Regions from separate parts of the Modestobacter sp. URMC 112 genome, predicted to be linked through region 3. Evidence: predicted binding sites of a transcription regulator. Region 3 holds the regulator's gene; each other region holds the start of a gene.
The links. Region 3 encodes LexA, which represses DNA repair genes until DNA is damaged. Its sites were predicted from a motif close to TCGAACANNTGTTCGA; they were not measured.
Positions count from the first base shown of each region.

Region 1: a site for LexA is predicted at 4,123-4,138, ahead of ruvC (crossover junction endodeoxyribonuclease RuvC). Genes of this name have one in related genera too.
Region 2: a site for LexA is predicted at 3,923-3,938, ahead of ACWIX6_RS00925 (replicative DNA helicase). Genes of this name have one in related genera too.

Region 1 is NZ_CP199957.1:2,983,338-2,988,842, reverse strand. It holds gene ACWIX6_RS14020 (glycosyltransferase family 4 protein) at 1-997, shown strand, start outside; gene ACWIX6_RS14015 (hypothetical protein) at 1,009-1,548, shown strand; gene pdxS (pyridoxal 5'-phosphate synthase lyase subunit PdxS) at 1,596-2,528, shown strand; gene pdxT (pyridoxal 5'-phosphate synthase glutaminase subunit PdxT) at 2,525-3,229, shown strand; gene ACWIX6_RS14000 (YebC/PmpR family DNA-binding transcriptional regulator) at 3,226-3,978, shown strand; gene ruvC (crossover junction endodeoxyribonuclease RuvC) at 4,155-4,724, shown strand; gene ruvA (Holliday junction branch migration protein RuvA) at 4,721-5,368, shown strand; gene ruvB (Holliday junction branch migration DNA helicase RuvB) at 5,373-5,505, shown strand, end outside.
Region 2 is NZ_CP199957.1:198,528-204,032, reverse strand. It holds gene ACWIX6_RS00925 (replicative DNA helicase) at 1-3,869, opposite strand, end outside; gene rplI (50S ribosomal protein L9) at 4,312-4,767, opposite strand; gene rpsR (30S ribosomal protein S18) at 4,770-5,006, opposite strand; gene ACWIX6_RS00910 (single-stranded DNA-binding protein) at 5,099-5,505, opposite strand, start outside.
Region 3 is NZ_CP199957.1:1,415,877-1,421,381, forward strand. It holds gene hflX (GTPase HflX) at 1-757, shown strand, start outside; gene ACWIX6_RS06760 (phosphatase PAP2 family protein) at 882-1,622, shown strand; gene ACWIX6_RS06765 (hypothetical protein) at 1,594-2,679, shown strand; gene lexA (transcriptional repressor LexA) at 2,807-3,592, opposite strand; gene ACWIX6_RS06775 (LysM peptidoglycan-binding domain-containing protein) at 4,037-4,402, shown strand; gene nrdR (transcriptional regulator NrdR) at 4,949-5,491, shown strand.

The DNA.
Region 1 (5,505 bases), 1.6 Mb from region 3:
CGCCGCGCGGGCCCGCCGGTGGCTGCGGGAGGGCCGGTTCGACGTCGTCCACGTTCACGAGCCGGCCTCGGTGTCGCTGTCCCTGCTGGTGTGCATGATCGCCGACGGCCCGATCGTGGCGACCTTCCACGCGGCCACCACCCGGTCGATGCTGCTGGCCGCGCTCGGCCCCTGGGCGCGGCCGTGGCTGGAGCGGGTCACCGGCCGGATCGCCGTGTCGGACTTCGCCCGCCGCGTGCAGGTCGAGCACCTGGGCGGGGACGCGGTGATCATCCCCAACGGGGTGCACGTGCCTGCCTTCGCCACCGGGCCGACGCTGCCGGGGCGCTCGCGCGGCGGCGCGCCCACGGTGGGGTTCCTGGGGCGCTACGACGAGCCGCGCAAGGGCCTGCCGGTGCTGCTGGACGCCATGCGGTCGGTGGTCGCCGAGCACCCCACCGCGCGGCTGCTGGTCGCCGGCCGCGGTGACCCGGCGGAGCTGGACCGGCTGGTCGGGGACGAGCTGCGGCCGCACGTGGAGCTGCTCGGCGAGCTCTCCGAGAGCGACAAGGCCGCCTTCCTCCGGTCCGTGGACGTGTACTGCGCGCCCAACCTGCTGGGGGAGAGCTTCGGCGTGGTGCTGGTCGAGGCGATGGCCGCCGGCGCGCCGGTGGTGGCCGCCGACCTGGACGCCTTCGCGCGGGTGCTGGAGGACGGCGCCGCCGGCGTGCTCGTCCGGCGCGGCGACCCCGCGGCCCTGGCCGCCGAGCTCTCCGCGCTGCTGCGCGACCCGGCCCGCCGGGCGGCGCTGACCGCCGCGGGCCGACGGGCCGCGGCCGCGTACGACTGGTCCGTCGTCGCCGCCCGGATCCTGACGGTGTACGAGACCGTCGTGCCGGTGGGCGGGCCGGCGGTGCGCGGCAGCCGGGACGGCGACGCGGCGCTGCTCGGCCCGTCGACCCCGGATGAGGCCGACAGCACGTCCGCGGGTCCCTTCCGCCGCCGGGTGCGCCACTAGCCTGGTCCTCTGTGACGACCGGGACCTCGCTGCTGCTCCTCGCCGGCGCAGCGCTGCTGGTGCTGGCCGGCTGGACGCTGTGGACGCTGACCCGGCTCCGCCGGCTGGAGGGCCGGGTCCGGCGGTCCTGGGAGGTGCTCGACGGCGCGCTGCTGCGCCGGGCGGAGCTGGCCGCCGCGCTGGCCCGGGAGCGCGGCCCGGAGCTCGGCGAGCCGCTGCGGACCGTGGTGGCCGAGGCCGCGGCGGGCGCCCGCTCGCCGTCCGCGGGTGACCGGGAGGCGGCGGAGAACGCGCTGGGCCGGGCGCTGCGCCGGGTGCCGGCCGAGCTCCAGCTGCCCGAGGCGCCCGACGCCGACCTGCGGGTGGGACTGGCGCGCCGGTTCTACAACGACGCCGTCCGGGACACCCGGACGCTGCGCCGGCAGCGGCTGGCCCGGGTCCTGCGGCTGCGCGGCCGCCGGCCGCTGCCGCGCTACTTCGACATCGACGACGGCCAGGACGCCGTGGTCAGCGGCTCTGCCGCGGCCGGCGCGGGGCCGGCCCGCCGCTGAGCGGCCGTACGATGGGCTGTCCCGCACCTGCGATCCGTGAGGCACCCGTGGCCCAGCAGTCCCAGCAGTCCAGCGCCACCAGCACCGCCACCCCCGGCACCGGCACCGGCACCGACCGGGTGAAGCGCGGCATGGCCGAGCAGCTCAAGGGCGGCGTCATCATGGACGTCGTCACCCCCGAGCAGGCGAAGATCGCCGAGGACGCCGGCGCGGTGGCCGTCATGGCCCTCGAGCGCGTCCCGGCCGACATCCGCGCGCAGGGCGGGATCGCCCGGATGAGCGACCCCGACATGATCGACGGGATCATCGGCGCGGTCACCATCCCGGTGATGGCCAAGGCCCGGATCGGCCACTTCGTCGAGGCCCAGGTGCTGCAGAGCCTCGGGGTCGACTACATCGACGAGTCCGAGGTGCTCACCCCGGCCGACGAGGCCCACCACATCGCCAAGAGCGCGTTCACCGTGCCGTTCGTCTGCGGGGCCACCGACCTGGGCGAGGCGCTGCGGCGGATCTCCGAGGGCGCGGCGATGATCCGCTCCAAGGGCGAGGCCGGCACCGGCAACGTCGTGGAGGCCACCCGGCACATGCGGTGCATCCGGGCCGGCATCAAGGCGCTGGGCACGCTGGACGAGACCGAGCTGTTCGTCGCGGCCAAGGAGCTGCGCGCCCCCTACGACCTGGTCGCCGAGGTCGCCCGGCTGGGCAAGCTGCCGGTCGTGCTCTTCACCGCCGGCGGCATCGCCACCCCCGCCGACGCGGCGATGATGATGCAGCTGGGCGCCGAGGGCGTGTTCGTCGGCTCGGGCATCTTCAAGTCCGGCGACCCGGCCACCCGCGCCGCGGCGATCGTGCAGGCCACCACCTTCCACGACGACCCGGACGTCATCGCCAAGGTCTCCCGCGGCCTGGGCGAGGCGATGGTCGGCATCAACGTCAGCACGCTGCCCGACAGCGAGCGGTACGCCACCCGCGGCTGGTGACCACCGCGACGGCACCCGGGTCGGCGGTCCTGCGGCCGGCGTCCGCCCCGGTGGTGGGGGTGCTCGCGCTGCAGGGCGACGTCCGGGAGCACCTGGCGGTGCTGGCCGGGCTGGGCGCGGAGCCGGTGGCCGTCCGCCGTCCCGAGGAGCTGGCCGCCGTGGACGGGCTGGTCGTCCCCGGCGGCGAGTCGACCACCATGGTCAAGCTCGCCGACCGGTTCGGGCTGCTCGAGCCGCTGCGCGCCGCCGTCCGGCACGGGCTGCCCGCCTACGGCTCGTGCGCCGGGATGATCATGCTGGCCGACCGGATCCTGGACGCCCCCGCCGACCAGCGGACCATCGGCGGGCTGGACGTCACCGTCCGGCGCAACGCCTTCGGCCGGCAGGTCGACTCGTTCGAGTCCGAGGTCGAGCTGGCCGGGGTCGCGGGCGGGCCGCTGCACGCGGTCTTCATCCGCGCGCCGTGGGTCGAGCAGGCCGGCCCCGGGGTGGAGGTCCTCGGGCGGGTCGTCGGCGGAGCGGCCGACGGTAAGGTCGTCGCCGTCCGGCAGGGCCGGCTGGTGGCCACCAGCTTCCACCCCGAGCTGACCGGGGACACCCGGGTGCACGCGCTGTTCGTGGACCTGGTGCGAGCCGCCCGGGACGACGACGTACACGGTGCCGAGCTGGGCGCCGGCGATCGAGGAGGCAACGAGCCGTGAGCGGCCATTCCAAGTGGGCGACGACCAAGCACAAGAAGGCCGGGATCGACGCCAAGCGGGGCAAGCTCTTCGCCAAGCTGATCAAGAACATCGAGGTGGCGGCCCGCACCGGCGGGGGAGACCCGGCGGGCAACCCGACCCTGTTCGACGCCATCCAGAAGGCGAAGAAGACCTCGGTCCCCAACGACAACATCGACCGGGCGGTCAAGCGCGGCGCGGGCCTGGAGGCCGGCGGCGTCGACTACCAGAACATCACCTACGAGGGCTACGCCGCCGGTGGCGTAGCGGTGCTCATCGAGTGCCTCACCGACAACAAGAACCGGTCGGCGATGGAGGTCCGCACGGCCATGACCCGCAACGGCGGGAACATGGCCGACCCGGGCTCGGTGTCCTACCTGTTCTCCCGCAAGGGCGTCGTCGTCGTGCCCCGGCCCGGGACCACCGAGGACGACGTGCTGATGGCCGTCCTGGACGCCGGCGCCGAGGAGGTGCGGGACCTGGGGGACACCTTCGAGGTGGTCTGCGAGCCCGGTGACCTGGTCGCCGTCCGCACCGCCCTGCAGGACGCCGGCATCGAGTACGACTCCGCCGACGTGGGGTTCACCCCCAGCGTCCAGGTCGAGCTCGACGCGGACACCGCGGGCAAGGTGTTCCGGCTGATCGACGCGCTCGAGGACTGCGACGACGTGCAGAACGTCTACGCGAACTACGACGTGTCCGACGAGGTCATGGAGAAGATCGACGCTTGAAGGACCCCGTCCTCCTCACCCCTCGCGAGCTCGGGGTGAGCCTCTGGACGGGGCCACGGCAGTGGGGCCGTGGGGCTCTCGGTACCGAAAGCTCCTCGGCGAGCGTGTCGGGGTGGTTCCGTCAGCTTCCCCGGTTAGCGTTGCTCGAACAGGTGTTCGTGCGACGAGGGGGCCTCATGCTGGTGCTCGGCATCGACCCGGGCCTCACCCGGTGTGGCTGGGGCGTGGTGGACGGCCGGCCCGGTGCCCGGCCCACCGCGGTCGGGGTGGGCGTGGTGCGCAGCTCCCCGGACCTCGACCTGGAACTGCGCCTGCTCGAGGTGCACAGCGCGGTGGCCGCCCTGATCCGGGAGCACCGGCCGGCCACCGTCGCGATCGAGCGCGTGTTCACCCAGAACAACAAGGGGACGGCGACCGGCACGGCGCAGGCCGCCGGGGTCGCCGCCCTCGCCGCCGCCCAGGCCGGCCTCCCGGTCGCCTGGCACACCCCCAGCGAGGTCAAGGCCGCCATCTCCGGCAGCGGCCGCGCGGACAAGGAGCAGGTCACCCTGATGGTCACCCGGGTGCTGGGGCTCACCAGCCCTCCGAAGCCGGCCGACGCCGCTGACGCCCTGGCGCTGGCCGTCTGCCACGTCTGGCGCGGACCCGCCCAGGACCGGCTGCGCGTCGCCGCCCTGGCCACCTCGGCAGGCGTCGCCGGGTACGGCGCCCGTCCCTCCACCCGCTGGACGGGGGTGGGACGGTGATCGCCTCGGTCAACGGCCGGGTGGCCGCCGTCTCGCCCGACGGTGCGGTCGTCGAGGTTGGTGGGGTCGGCCTCACCGTGCAGTGCACCCCCGGCACCATCGCCCGGCTGCAGGTCGGCGAGCAGGCCCGGCTGTCGACGAGCCTGGTCGTCCGGGAGGACTCCCTCACCCTCTACGGCTTCGCCGACGACGACGAGCGCCAGCTGTTCGAGCTGCTGCAGACCGCCAACGGCGTGGGCCCGCGGCTGGCCCAGGCGGTGCTGGCCATCCACCCGCCGCGCGAGGTGCGGCGGGCGGTCTCGATGGGCGACCTCAAGGCGCTCATGCAGGTCCCGGGCATCGGCAAGAAGGGCGCCGAGCGGCTGGTCCTCGAGCTGCGCGACCGGCTCGGCGTCACCAGCAGCGACACCTCCCTGGACGGCGGTGCCGGCCCGCTGCCCACCGGGCTCGGCCCGATCACCCCGGTCGCGCCCTGGCGGGACCAGCTGACCGCCGCCATCGTCCAGCTGGGCTGGTCCTCCCGGGAGGCCGAGACCGCGCTGACCGCGCTCGACCCGGTCGCCGCCGAGCAGCAGGCCGCGTCCGGCGCGGTCGACGTGGCCGTGCTGCTCCGCTCGGCGCTGCAGCTGCTGGGGCGGTCCTGAGGCCGTGACCTCGTCCTTCGACCGGCCGCTGCACGCCGACTCCGCCGCGCTGGGCCCCGGCCGCGACCCGGCGGTCTCGGCCGCGGCCGGTGACGAGGAACGGGTGGTCGAGTCCGCGCTGCGGCCGCACTCGCTGG
Region 2 (5,505 bases), 1.2 Mb from region 3:
CTGTAGTGGCCCTGGAAGGCGACCGTGACGTTCGCGGTCGGGCCGTTGCGGTGCTTGACCAGCATGATGTCCGCCTCACCGGCCCGCGGCGATTCCTTCTCGTACATGTCCTCGCGGTGGATCATCATGACCATGTCGGCGTCCTGCTCGATCGAGTTGTGGACTGCGATCCCCTCCGCGATGAAGTTGTGTCCGCCGAGCACGGTCGCGTCGTAGACCTCCTCCGTCCCGTCCGGCTCGATGGACACGATCTCGTCCCACAGCAGGTCGTTGACGGCCTGCATCTCCAGATCCGCGTCCTGGAGGACGGTGGCCACCCGCCCGAGCCGTTCCCGGCTCGGGGCGTGCTTCCACAGCCCGCTGCCGCAGAAGGCGGTGCCCATGGCAGCGGCGAACGCGCGATTGGTCATCCCCTTGTCCTCCAGGACGGTGCGCACTCGCTCCCAGACCTCCACCGGCACCGTGTCGACGTTGGTGTTCGCACTGGTTGCCCGGACGATGCCGAGGAGTCGCTCGGCAGCCTCCCCGCGCGCTCCGTGCACCCCGATCTCGCCCAGGAACCGGCGCTGGTCGTCGCAGCCACTGATGTCGAGGGTCCAGCCGTCGCGGTAGCCGGCCTTCTTCACCCGACGGACCCGGCAGGAGATGCCGAACCGGAGCAGCAGCCGGGAGACGTCGTCCACCAGGCGACGGCTGGTGGAGGCGTAGTAGACCCGCCCGCCGCGGCCCGCCTTGGTGACGGTCACCGAGCCGTCGGTGGCCCACAGGTGGCGCAGGAACTGAGCGATCTGCCGCTTGGGCAGGTGGAACACCGGCTCGGGCACGAACTTCTCGTGACTGCGCAGCCCGAAGAGGCCCAGTTCGTCGAGCCAGGCAGCGATCGGGTTGCGGCGGCCGTGCGTCAGCGGGAAGGGCGCGCGGAGCCGCAGGGTCGTGCATCGGGCCGCCGGGTAGTCGTCGCGGACGGCGACGACCCCGAAGTGGAGTGCTGCGGTGGTCACCGCCCGCAGGTTCGCCTCGTCGATCGAGGCGTACCGCAGCGGCTGTCGCTTGACGAAACTGCCGTCCCCGATCAGGTGCGCCAGCAGCGTCACCTTCTCGTCCTCCCAGACCGTCATCTCGTCCGGCGCCGGCACGTGCCGCGGAACGCCGATCCGGTCCCCGGGGCGGAACTCGCCGAGCGGGCGGAAGCCGTCGAAGGTGAGGAACGGGTGGTTGCCCGTCGCCCGGACCGTCTTGCCCGACGAGGTGGTCACCCGGAAGACGTCCTTGCGACCGGTGGAGAAGACGTGGGTCAGGTGCCGTCGGACGTAACGGAGGTTGTCGTCCAACGACCAGACCGGCACGTCTGTCGCTCCGGACTCGAACAGCTCGCCCATCGACACCTCGGCGCCCGTGTCGGCGCGCAGGATGCGGGTCTCCGCGGGAAGGCACCCGGACTCACGGAGGTCGGACAGCATCGGCTTCTTGTCCTGACGCTGCTCCGAGCCACGGTTGAGCTGGCTCATCGCGATGACCGGGACCTCGAGCTCCTTGGCCAACAACTTCAGCGCACGCGAGAACTCGGAGACCTCCTGCTGGCGGCTCTCCACCCGCTTGCCGGACGTCATGAGCTGCAGGTAGTCGATGACCACCAGCTTGAGGTCGTTGCGCTGCTTGAGCCGACGGGCCTTGGCCCGGATCTCCATCATCGTCATGTTCGGTGAGTCGTCGATGTAGAGCGGCGCGTCGGCGATCTCGCCCATCCGGCGGGCCAGCTTGGACCAGTCCTCGTCGGACAGCGTTCCGGCGCGCATGTGGTGCAGCGGCACCTTCGCCTCCGCCGACAGCAGACGCATGGTGATCTCGTGCTTGCTCATCTCGAGCGAGAAGATCGCCGCGGGCAGGTGGTTCTTCACCGACGCCGAGCGCGCGATGTCCAGCCCCAGCGTGGAGTTGTGCGTCGGGATGAAGCTACGGCCGGCGAGGAAGAGGTGGTCCGCGGCGTCCACCTGGATGCACCGGACGGGGACGCTGTCGATCGGCCGGACGTCGGTGACGAAACGGACCCCGCGGGCGGTGAACGTGCGGGCGCCGCGCTCCTTGTGCAGCAGCTTCTTCCGATCGAGCCGGAACACCTCGTCGTCCGTCGTGAACGTGAGCGTGAAGCAGGTCGACGAGGCCTCGCTGCGGCCGGGCACACGCTTGCGGCTCATCCGCACCCGGTGACCGAGGCCGGCGATCAGCTCGCGGGTGTCCTCAGCCAGCCGCTGACTGGTGACCGCGAACTGGACGACGCCGTTGGGCGCGACGGTGCCGTCGGTGTCGAGCAGCCCGGCCAGCAGGGCCCGCCGCTGGGCCACCGAGGCACGGAGGTAGGCCGCCGGGATGTGCTTGTCCCCGAGCACGCCCAGGGTCCGGAGCAGCCCCGTCACGGTGCCGTGGTCGGCTCGGCAGGCGGCGCACTGGGCCAGGCCGGCGGACGGTCGTCCGCAGTCGGGGCAGGCAGCCGTGCGGCCGACGCCACCAGAGGCCCGCAGCCTCCCCCCGCACGTCTTGCCGCAGGTCTGCACTTGGGAGGTCTTCGGCACGAACTGCTCGCCGCACATCGGGCAGGGGCGTGCGGCCACGGCCTCGCGGGCGGCGAGCCGCAGTGCGTACCGCCGGTCGGCCGACGTGCGCTCGACCACCAGCCCGTCCGCCTCGATGTAGGCCGCGATCTCCGGGTCGGCGCTGGTGTAGTGGGCGGAGGCGGACGTGCCGTCGCCGAGCCACACGCCCAGCGCGTACGGCGGTAGAGGCAACGACGCCTCGGGGAGGTCCAGCGGCGCGGTGTTGGTCACCGAGTGGTTCAGCCGGGCGTCCTTCGTCGCGCAGCGGACGGTGCGGGCCAGCTCCTCGGTCGTGCGCACCGCTGCGGACGTCCGCTGGTTCCGGTACCCGTTACAGCCGGTGCGCGCGGCCTGCGCGGACCTGCGGCTGGCCCGGTCGTCGGTCAGCCACTGGTGCTGGGCGTCGGCCACGATCACCGACCCGTCGGAGAAGTGCACCGCGTAGCAGCGCCGTCCGGTCATGACCTCGGTCGCGGCGACCACCGTCGTGGGGCGGCCGTCGGCGCCGAGGACCCGGTCACCGACCGCGACCTCGCCCATCGTCGTCCAGCCCGTGGGCGTGGCGACGGGGGTGTCCAGGGCGAGCGCCTTGCCCACACCGGGCCTGGCAGCGATGACGACCATCTGGCCGGCCTGCAGGCCGTTGGTGAGCTCGTCGAGGTCGCGGATGCCGGTGGGCACACCCCGGGCGGTGCCGCCGCGTGAGGCGATCGCGTCCAGCTCGTCCATGGTCGGCTGCAGGATGTCCTCGAGGCGCGAGTAGTCCTCGCTCATCCGCTTCTCGGTGACGTCGTAGATCTCCTGCTGGGCCCGGTCGACGATGTCGTCGACGTCGCCCTTGCCGCCGGCGGCGCCGTAGCCCAGCTGCACCACCCGGGTGCCCGCCTCCACCAGCCGCCGCAGCACGGCCTGCTCGGCGACGATCGCGGCGTAGTAGCCGGCGTTGGCGGCGGTGGGCGTCGAGGCGATCAGCGTGTGCAGGTACACCGCGCCGCCCATCTTGGACAGCTGGTCGGTCCGGTTGAGCTCCGCGGCGACGGTGATCGCGTCAGCCGGCTCACCCCGGCCGTAGAGGTCGAGGATGCAGTCGAAGACGACCTGGTGCGCCGGGCGGTAGAAGTCCGGCCCCGCCAGCACCTCCACCACGTCGGCGATGGCGTCCTTGCTCATCAGCATGCCGCCGAGCACCGACTGCTCGGCAGCGACGTCCTGAGGGGGCTGCCGGTCGTACTCCGGAGCCGTCGCCCTCGGGCGGTTGATGTCGTCGACCACTGCCACGTCTGGATCCCCCATCCCGCCGGCCGCCCAGAGGGCGCCCGACTTCACGTCCGTCGAACACCTGTTCGACTGAGTCCTACCACCGGGGGCCGACAGTCCGCCCGCGGTGGCGGCCGGGGAAGGACGCTAGGCACCACTCGGCCCCCGGTCCACCACCGCTTGTGGGCAGGGTTCTGCACAACATGTGGACATGTCGGTGGACAGAGCCGACGGCCGTGTGGACCCGGCGGGGGATCGGGAGCGCCGCATCCGGGCCATCCCGGCACCACCCTGCGCGGAGTCGGCCCGCAGGGTGTGGACAGGGACGAGTCGACGAGTTTCTCCGCGACACGCCGGTGGCCGTCCCACGCGTCCCGGCAGCACGCCCCCCGGAACGCCACAGGGGGCGCCGGACCAGTGGTCCGACGCCCCCTGTGGCGGCCTCCCGCAGGGAGGTCCTTCGTCAGCTCGGGACGACCTCGAGGGTCACCTGCGAGCTGACCTCGGGGTGCACCCGCACCGTGACGGTGTGGGTGCCCGTGCTCTTGATGCTGCTGGGCAGCTCGACCCGGCGGCGGTCCAGCGCAGGGCCGCCGGCCGCGGTCACCGCGGCGACGACGTCGGCGGTGGTGATCCGCCCGAACAGGCGGCCACCCTCACCGGCTCGCGCGGGCAGGGTCACGGTCAGCTTCGACAGCTGCGCCGCCACGGTCTGCGCCTCGTCCAGGGAACGGACGTCGCGGGCGGCCCGCGCCCGGCGCAGGCTCTCGATCTGCTTCTCGGCACCGCGCGTGGCCTGGATGGCCAGCCCGCGGGGCAGGAGGTAGTTGCGGGCGTACCCGCCCTTCACCTCGACGGTGTCACCGGAGGACCCGAGACCGGTGACCTCCTGGGTCAGGATCAGCTTGGTGAGGCTCATGATCAGCGCGCCGTCGAGGTGTAGGGGAGCAGGGCCATCTCACGGCTGTTCTTCACGGCCACCGCGACGTCCCGCTGGTGCTGGCTGCAGTTGCCGCTGACGCGCCGTGCTCGGATCTTGCCGCGGTCGGAGATGAACTTCCGCAGCAGCGTCGTGTCCTTGTAGTCGACGTAGGTCGCCTTGTCCTTGCAGAACTGGCAGACCTTCTTCTTGACCTTGCGGATGGGGGGCTTGGGCACTGGGGTTCTCCAGGATCAGTACGAAAAGAGGTGGCCCTCCTGCAGGGGCCCGCTGCGAGCGTGCGAGCAGTGGGGGGCAGGAGGGTCCTTGCTCAGAAAGGCGGTTCGTCGGAGGACGCCGGCGGGGTGGACCAGGGGTCGCTGGACCCGCCGCCACCACCGGAGCCGCCGAAGCCGCCACCGCCGCCGCCGAACCCGCCGCCGCCACCCTCACCGCGGTTGGCCTTGGTGACCTTCGCGGTGGCGTAGCGCAGGGACGGGCCGACCTCGTCGACCTCGAGCTCGACGACGGTGCGCTTCTCGCCCTCCTTCGTCTCGAACGACCGCTGCTTGAGCCGGCCGGAGACGATGACCCGCGATCCGCGGGTGAGCGACTCGGCGACGTTCTCCGCCGCCTGACGCCAGACGTTGCACCGGAGGAACAGCGCCTCGCCGTCCTTCCACTCCGAGGACTGACGGTCGAACGTCCGCGGGGTGGAGGCGACGGTGAAGTTCGCGA
Region 3 (5,505 bases):
GTCGCGGGTCAGCAAGCTGCGCCGGGAGATCGCCGGGATGGCGACGGCCCGGGCCACGCAGCGCAGCTCGCGTGACCGCAACGCCGTCCCGAGCGTCGCCATCGCCGGGTACACGAACGCCGGCAAGTCCAGCCTGCTCAACCGGCTCACCGACGCCGGGGTGCTCGTGCAGGACGCGCTGTTCGCCACCCTGGACCCGACGGTCCGCCGGGCGCAGACCCCCGAGGGCCGCGAGTTCACCATGACCGACACGGTCGGCTTCGTGCGCCACCTGCCGCACCAGCTGGTCGACGCCTTCCGGTCCACGCTGGAGGAGGTCGCGGCAGCGGACCTGCTGGTCCACGTCGTCGACGGCTCGGACTCCGACCCGCTGGGCCAGATCGACGCCGTCCGGGTGGTGCTCCGGGAGATCGACGCCGCCGCGGTGCCCGAGCTGATCGTGGTCAACAAGGTCGACGCGATGAGCGAGGACGACGTCCTCGCGCTGCGCCAGGCCCTGCCCGGTGCGGCGTGGGTGTCCGCCCGGACGGGGGCCGGGATCGAGGCGCTGCGCGACGTCATCGCCGCCCGGCTGCCGCACCCGTCGGTCGACGTCGACGTGCTGGTGCCCTACGACCGGGGTGACCTGGTCGCCCGGGTCCACCGGGACGGCGAGGTCCTCACCGAGGAGCACGCGGCCTCCGGGACCCGGTTGACCGCCCGGGTGGACGCCGCCCTCGCGGCCGCACTGACGGAGTTCGCCGCACCGGTCTCCTGACCCGCACCTGGCCCGGGTCGCCGCCGGCGACCCGGGCCGCGGTGTCCCCCGGGGCCGGGGACCGGGCGGCCGACGCGCGCCGTGGAGGATCACGGGCAGGTCACGGTCCCGGTACCGTGGGCCGGTGACCAGCGGCGCGGTGCAGTGGACGGCGGAGCCCGTCGGCCGCCCGTCGGCCCGGCGCGCGGACCCGGTCATCGGCACCGGCCGCCCACCGTGGTGGCTGGTGGTCGCGGCCGCCGTGCTGGCCACCGGCGTGACGATCGACCTGCTCAGCCGCGGCTGGCTCGAGCGGATGGACCTGCAGGTCTCCGAGGTGGTGAGCGCCTGGGACCTGCGCGACTCCGACGCCTACTGGCCGGTCTGGGCCTTCACCCAGGCGGGCGGACGCGGCTTCATCCTCATCGTGCTGGCCGCCCTGGTCGGCTGGCTGGCCTGGCGGCGGCGCACCCTGGTCCCGCTGGTCCGGGTGGTGGCCGCGCTGGTGCTCCTGACGACCGTCGTCTACGCCTTCAAGTACGGCACCGGACGCACCGCGCCGGCCTACCCCGGCTCCTTCTTCCACCGCGACGGCGCCAGCTACCCCTCCGGGCACGTGGCCAACGCCGTGCTGATGTGGGGTGTCGCGCGCTGGCAGGTGGTGGAGTACGGGTTGTCCGAGCGGCTGCAGCGGGCCGCCTGGGCGGTGAGCCTGCTGGGGCCGGTGGCCACAGGAGTGGCCATGGTGGCCCTGGACTTCCACTGGGTCACCGACGCGGTCGTCGGCGCCGCCGTCGGCATCCTGCTGTTGGGCGTGGTGCACCTGCTCGACCAGCAGGTGCTGTCACGCTGGGCCGGTGCCCGAGCAGGCCGTTCACCGGCGTGACCAGGCCGGTCGCCGACGGCGCACCGGTCCGGTGCTGGCCGCCGTCCCGCTCGCGCTCACCTGGGCGGTGCTCCCGGCCCTCCCCGCCGGCGCGGAGACGACCGCCGGCGCCACGGGGGCCTTCGGGGCTCCGGTGACCCGGTGCGAGATCGGCGACCCCCGGCTGCCGGAGATCTCCGGGCTGACCACCGCCGGGGCGACGCTGCTGGCGATGAACGACGGCGGCGCGCAGGCCGAGGTGTTCGCCCTCGACGCCTCCTGCGCGGTCGGTGAGGTGCGCTCGGCGCCGATCGACCCGTACGACCCCGAGGACCTCGCCCTGGCCGCGGACGGCACCCTCTGGCTGGCCGACATCGGGGACAACCAGGCCAGTCGGCAGACGGTGGCCCTGATCGGGCTCCGGCCCGACGGCGCCAGCACCATCACCCGGCTGACCTACCCCGACGGGCCGCACGACGCCGAGGCGCTGCTGCTGGCGCCGGACGGGACGCCGTACCTGGTGACCAAGGAGGTGCTGGGCGCCAGCGGTGTCTACCGGCCGGAGACACCGCTCGCCGACGGGGCGACGCTGCCGATGGCCAAGGTCGCCGACCTCGGCTTCACCCTCACCGGCACACCGGGCGGACCGGTCGGCCGGGCCGGCCAGCTGATGGTCACCGGGGGAGCGGTCTCGGCGGACGGGCAGCGGCTGGCGCTGCGCACCTACACCGACGCCTACGTCTGGCCGCTGGCCGACTCCGACGTCGTCGGGGCCCTCCAAGGGGCTCCGGTCCGGGTCGCGCTGCCCGAGGCTCCCCAAGGGGAGGCGATCAGCTTCGACGCCGACAGCCGCGGCCTGCTGGTCGCCGGCGAGGGACTGCCGTCGGCGGTGACCGCGGTGCCCTTCGACGCGGCGGCGGTCCCGGTCGCCCCGGCCGGCGCGAGCGACCCGGCGGCCGGGGCGGTGGCGGTTACCCCGGCGCCCACCGAGGTGTCGGCCGTGGTGGCCGGCGTCATCGCCGCACTGGTCGCGACCGTCGTGGTGTGGATCTGGGGCCGGCTGCGCCGGTTCGGCTGACCCACCCGCCGGGACCTGTGCCGCCCCACCGCCTCGTCCGTGCCCCGTCCTCAACTGCGGTGCCGGTCGGCACCCGCCGTCCGGTCCGGCCCGCACCGAGGGGTGGGCAGGCCGGACCGGACGCGGGTCAGAGGCGGCGCAGCACGGTGACGACCCGACCGAGCACGGTGGCGTCGTCGCCCGGGATGGGCTCGTACGCGGGGTTGTGCGGCAGCAGCCAGACGTGGCCGTCGCGGCGCTTGTAGGTCTTCACGGTCGCCTCGCCGTCGATCATGGCCGCGACGATCTCGCCGTTCTCCGCGGTCGGCTGCTGGCGCACCACCACCCAGTCGCCGTCGCAGATGGCGGCCTCCACCATGGAGTCACCGGTCACCTTCAGCATGAAGAGCGTGCCGTCGCCGACCAGCTCGCGGGGGAGCGGGAAGACGTCCTCGACCGCCTGCTCGGCGAGCACCGGCCCACCGGCGGCGATCCGGCCCACCATCGGCACGTAGGTCGGGACCGGCGCCGGGGCCTCGTCCGTGCCGGCCGCTGCCGCAGCGGTGCCGACGGCCGGTGCGTCGCCCGGGACCTCGCCCGGGAGCCGGACGTCGAGCGCCCGCGGTCGGTTGGGGTCGCGGCGCAGCCAGCCCTTGCGCTGCAGGACCGAGAGCTGGTGGGCGACCGAGGAGGCGGACGACAGCCCGACGGCCTCGCCGATCTCCCGTACCGAGGGCGGGTAGCCGCGCCGCTCGATGGAGTCGCGGATGACCTCGAGCACCCGGCGCTGGCGCTGCGTCAGCCCGTCGCCGGACTCACCCCGGTCCGGGAACTCGCGCACGGTGCCCCCGTCGTCCCCCGCGGTCTGCTGGCCCGCCCGCTTGCGCCGGGACGTGCCCGCCGAGCCGCCGGGTGTCCCGTTGTCGACCGCCATGTGTCCCCCTCGCCCGGTTGTCCGGGCACGTCGTCCGCGCACCCTTGATCGACACGGACAGTAGCGCCTCCGACGGCCCGTTTCAAACACTTGTTCGAAGCAGACCCGTGTCGCGGTGGATCCGTCGGCGTCCTGCGGTAGACATCGGTCGGCACCCCGGTCGAACACGCGTTCGACCACGTCAGCGGTGCCGGGATGCGAGGAGCGGGTCCGATGGCGAGTGTGCAGCTCAGTGACCGACCGGTCGTCCGGCGCGGGTCCGGGGGGCGCCGACGGGTTGCCGGGGCGGCGCCGCGGGCGGCCGTGGTGCCGATCTCGGCGGCGCGCAGCCGGGCGGTCCCGTCAGCGGAGGCCAGGCGGGCGGCGGGGGTCCGTGCGCCGGGTTCGGCGCCCGGGCGGGCTGCCGGGCTCCGCCCCGCGGGGCCGGCGCCGCTGCCGGGCGGAGTGACCGCTGCCCGGGCCGGTCGGGTCGGGGTCGCGCCCGCGCGCCGGGTCGGCGCCCCCGGGCCGGCCCGCGGCCTGGCCCCGCTGCGACTGACCCGACGAGGCCGCCGGGTGGTGGCCGCGCTGTCCGTGGCCGCCGGGATCGCCGTCGCGCTCGCGGCCACCGCCGTGGTCGGCGGGAGTCCGGGAGGGCTCCAGCCCGTGGGGGACAGCAGCGTCGTGGTGCGGTCCGGGGACACCCTGTGGTCGATCGCCGGGGACGTGGCGCCGGAGGAGGACCGCCGGGCCGTCGTGGACGCCATCGTCGAGGTGAACGACCTGGACGGCGTGGGGATCGTGCCGGGCCAGCTGCTGCAGCTGCCCTGAGTCCTGCGGCTCCGCCGGGCCGCGGGTTCGCCTGCCCCTCCCCGCAGCGCCGGGTCGTCCGGTACTGCCGGGTCCGCCGGCGGGCCTCGTCGGCGGGTCGACCGACCTCCGCCGACGAGTCGTACTGCAGCGCCGTCCCGTGTCGACCCGGGTCCCGTCGACTCGTCCCCCCGGTCGGCCCGGCCGCCGGCGGGTCGGTGGGGCTCCATGGCCGCCCCCACCTGCCACGGAGCGCCGTGGCGCCGCTGTCCCGGCTCGTCCCAGGCCTGTGACGGGAGGGGTGGATCGGTCGGCCGGGTCGGCCGGGAAGACGACACGCCCTGCAGCGCTTGCACACCTATAGGGGTGGACGTACGGTCCAACCACAACATCTAGTAGTTACACGGATGTAGGGCATCCACAGCCGATCCCCACGTTCTCCCCTGGACGTCCACCGGATGTCCCCGGGTGGGTCCACAGGGCGGCTGCGGGGACCCGGCGGGGGCGGCGGTGCAGGAAGCCGTCGTCCCACCGGTCGCGACACGTCGGAGAGGAGGTGCACGGCGCATGCGTTGCCCCTTCTGTCACAACCCGGACAGCCGGGTCGTCGACTCCCGGGAGACCGACGAGGGCTCGACCACGCGGCGCCGGCGCGCCTGCCCCGGCTGCGGTCGGCGGTTCACCACCGTCGAGGAGGCAGTCCTCGCGGTCGTCAAGCGCAGCGGGGTGAGCGAGCCGTTCGACCGCGCCAAGGTCGTCGCGGGTGTCCGCCGGGCCTGCCAGGGCCGGCCGGTCGGGGAGGACCAGCTGGCCCTGCTCGCCCAGCGCGTCGAGGACGCCGTCCGGGCCACCGGCTCGGCCGAGGTCCCGAGCCACGAGGTGGGCCTGGCGATCCTCCGCCCGCTGCGTGAGCTGGACGAGGTGGCCTACCTCCGCTTCGCCAGCGTGTACCGCGCCTTCGACTCGGTCGAGGACTTCGAGAAGGAGATCGCGGAGCTCCGCGCCCGGCACCTGCCGGGCGGCACGCCACCCCTCCCCGGCCTGCCGCCGGACCCGCCGGTGCGCCGGCGGGGCGCCGGGCGGAACCCGTCCACCGCGGGTGCGGGGTGACCCGACGGAACTGT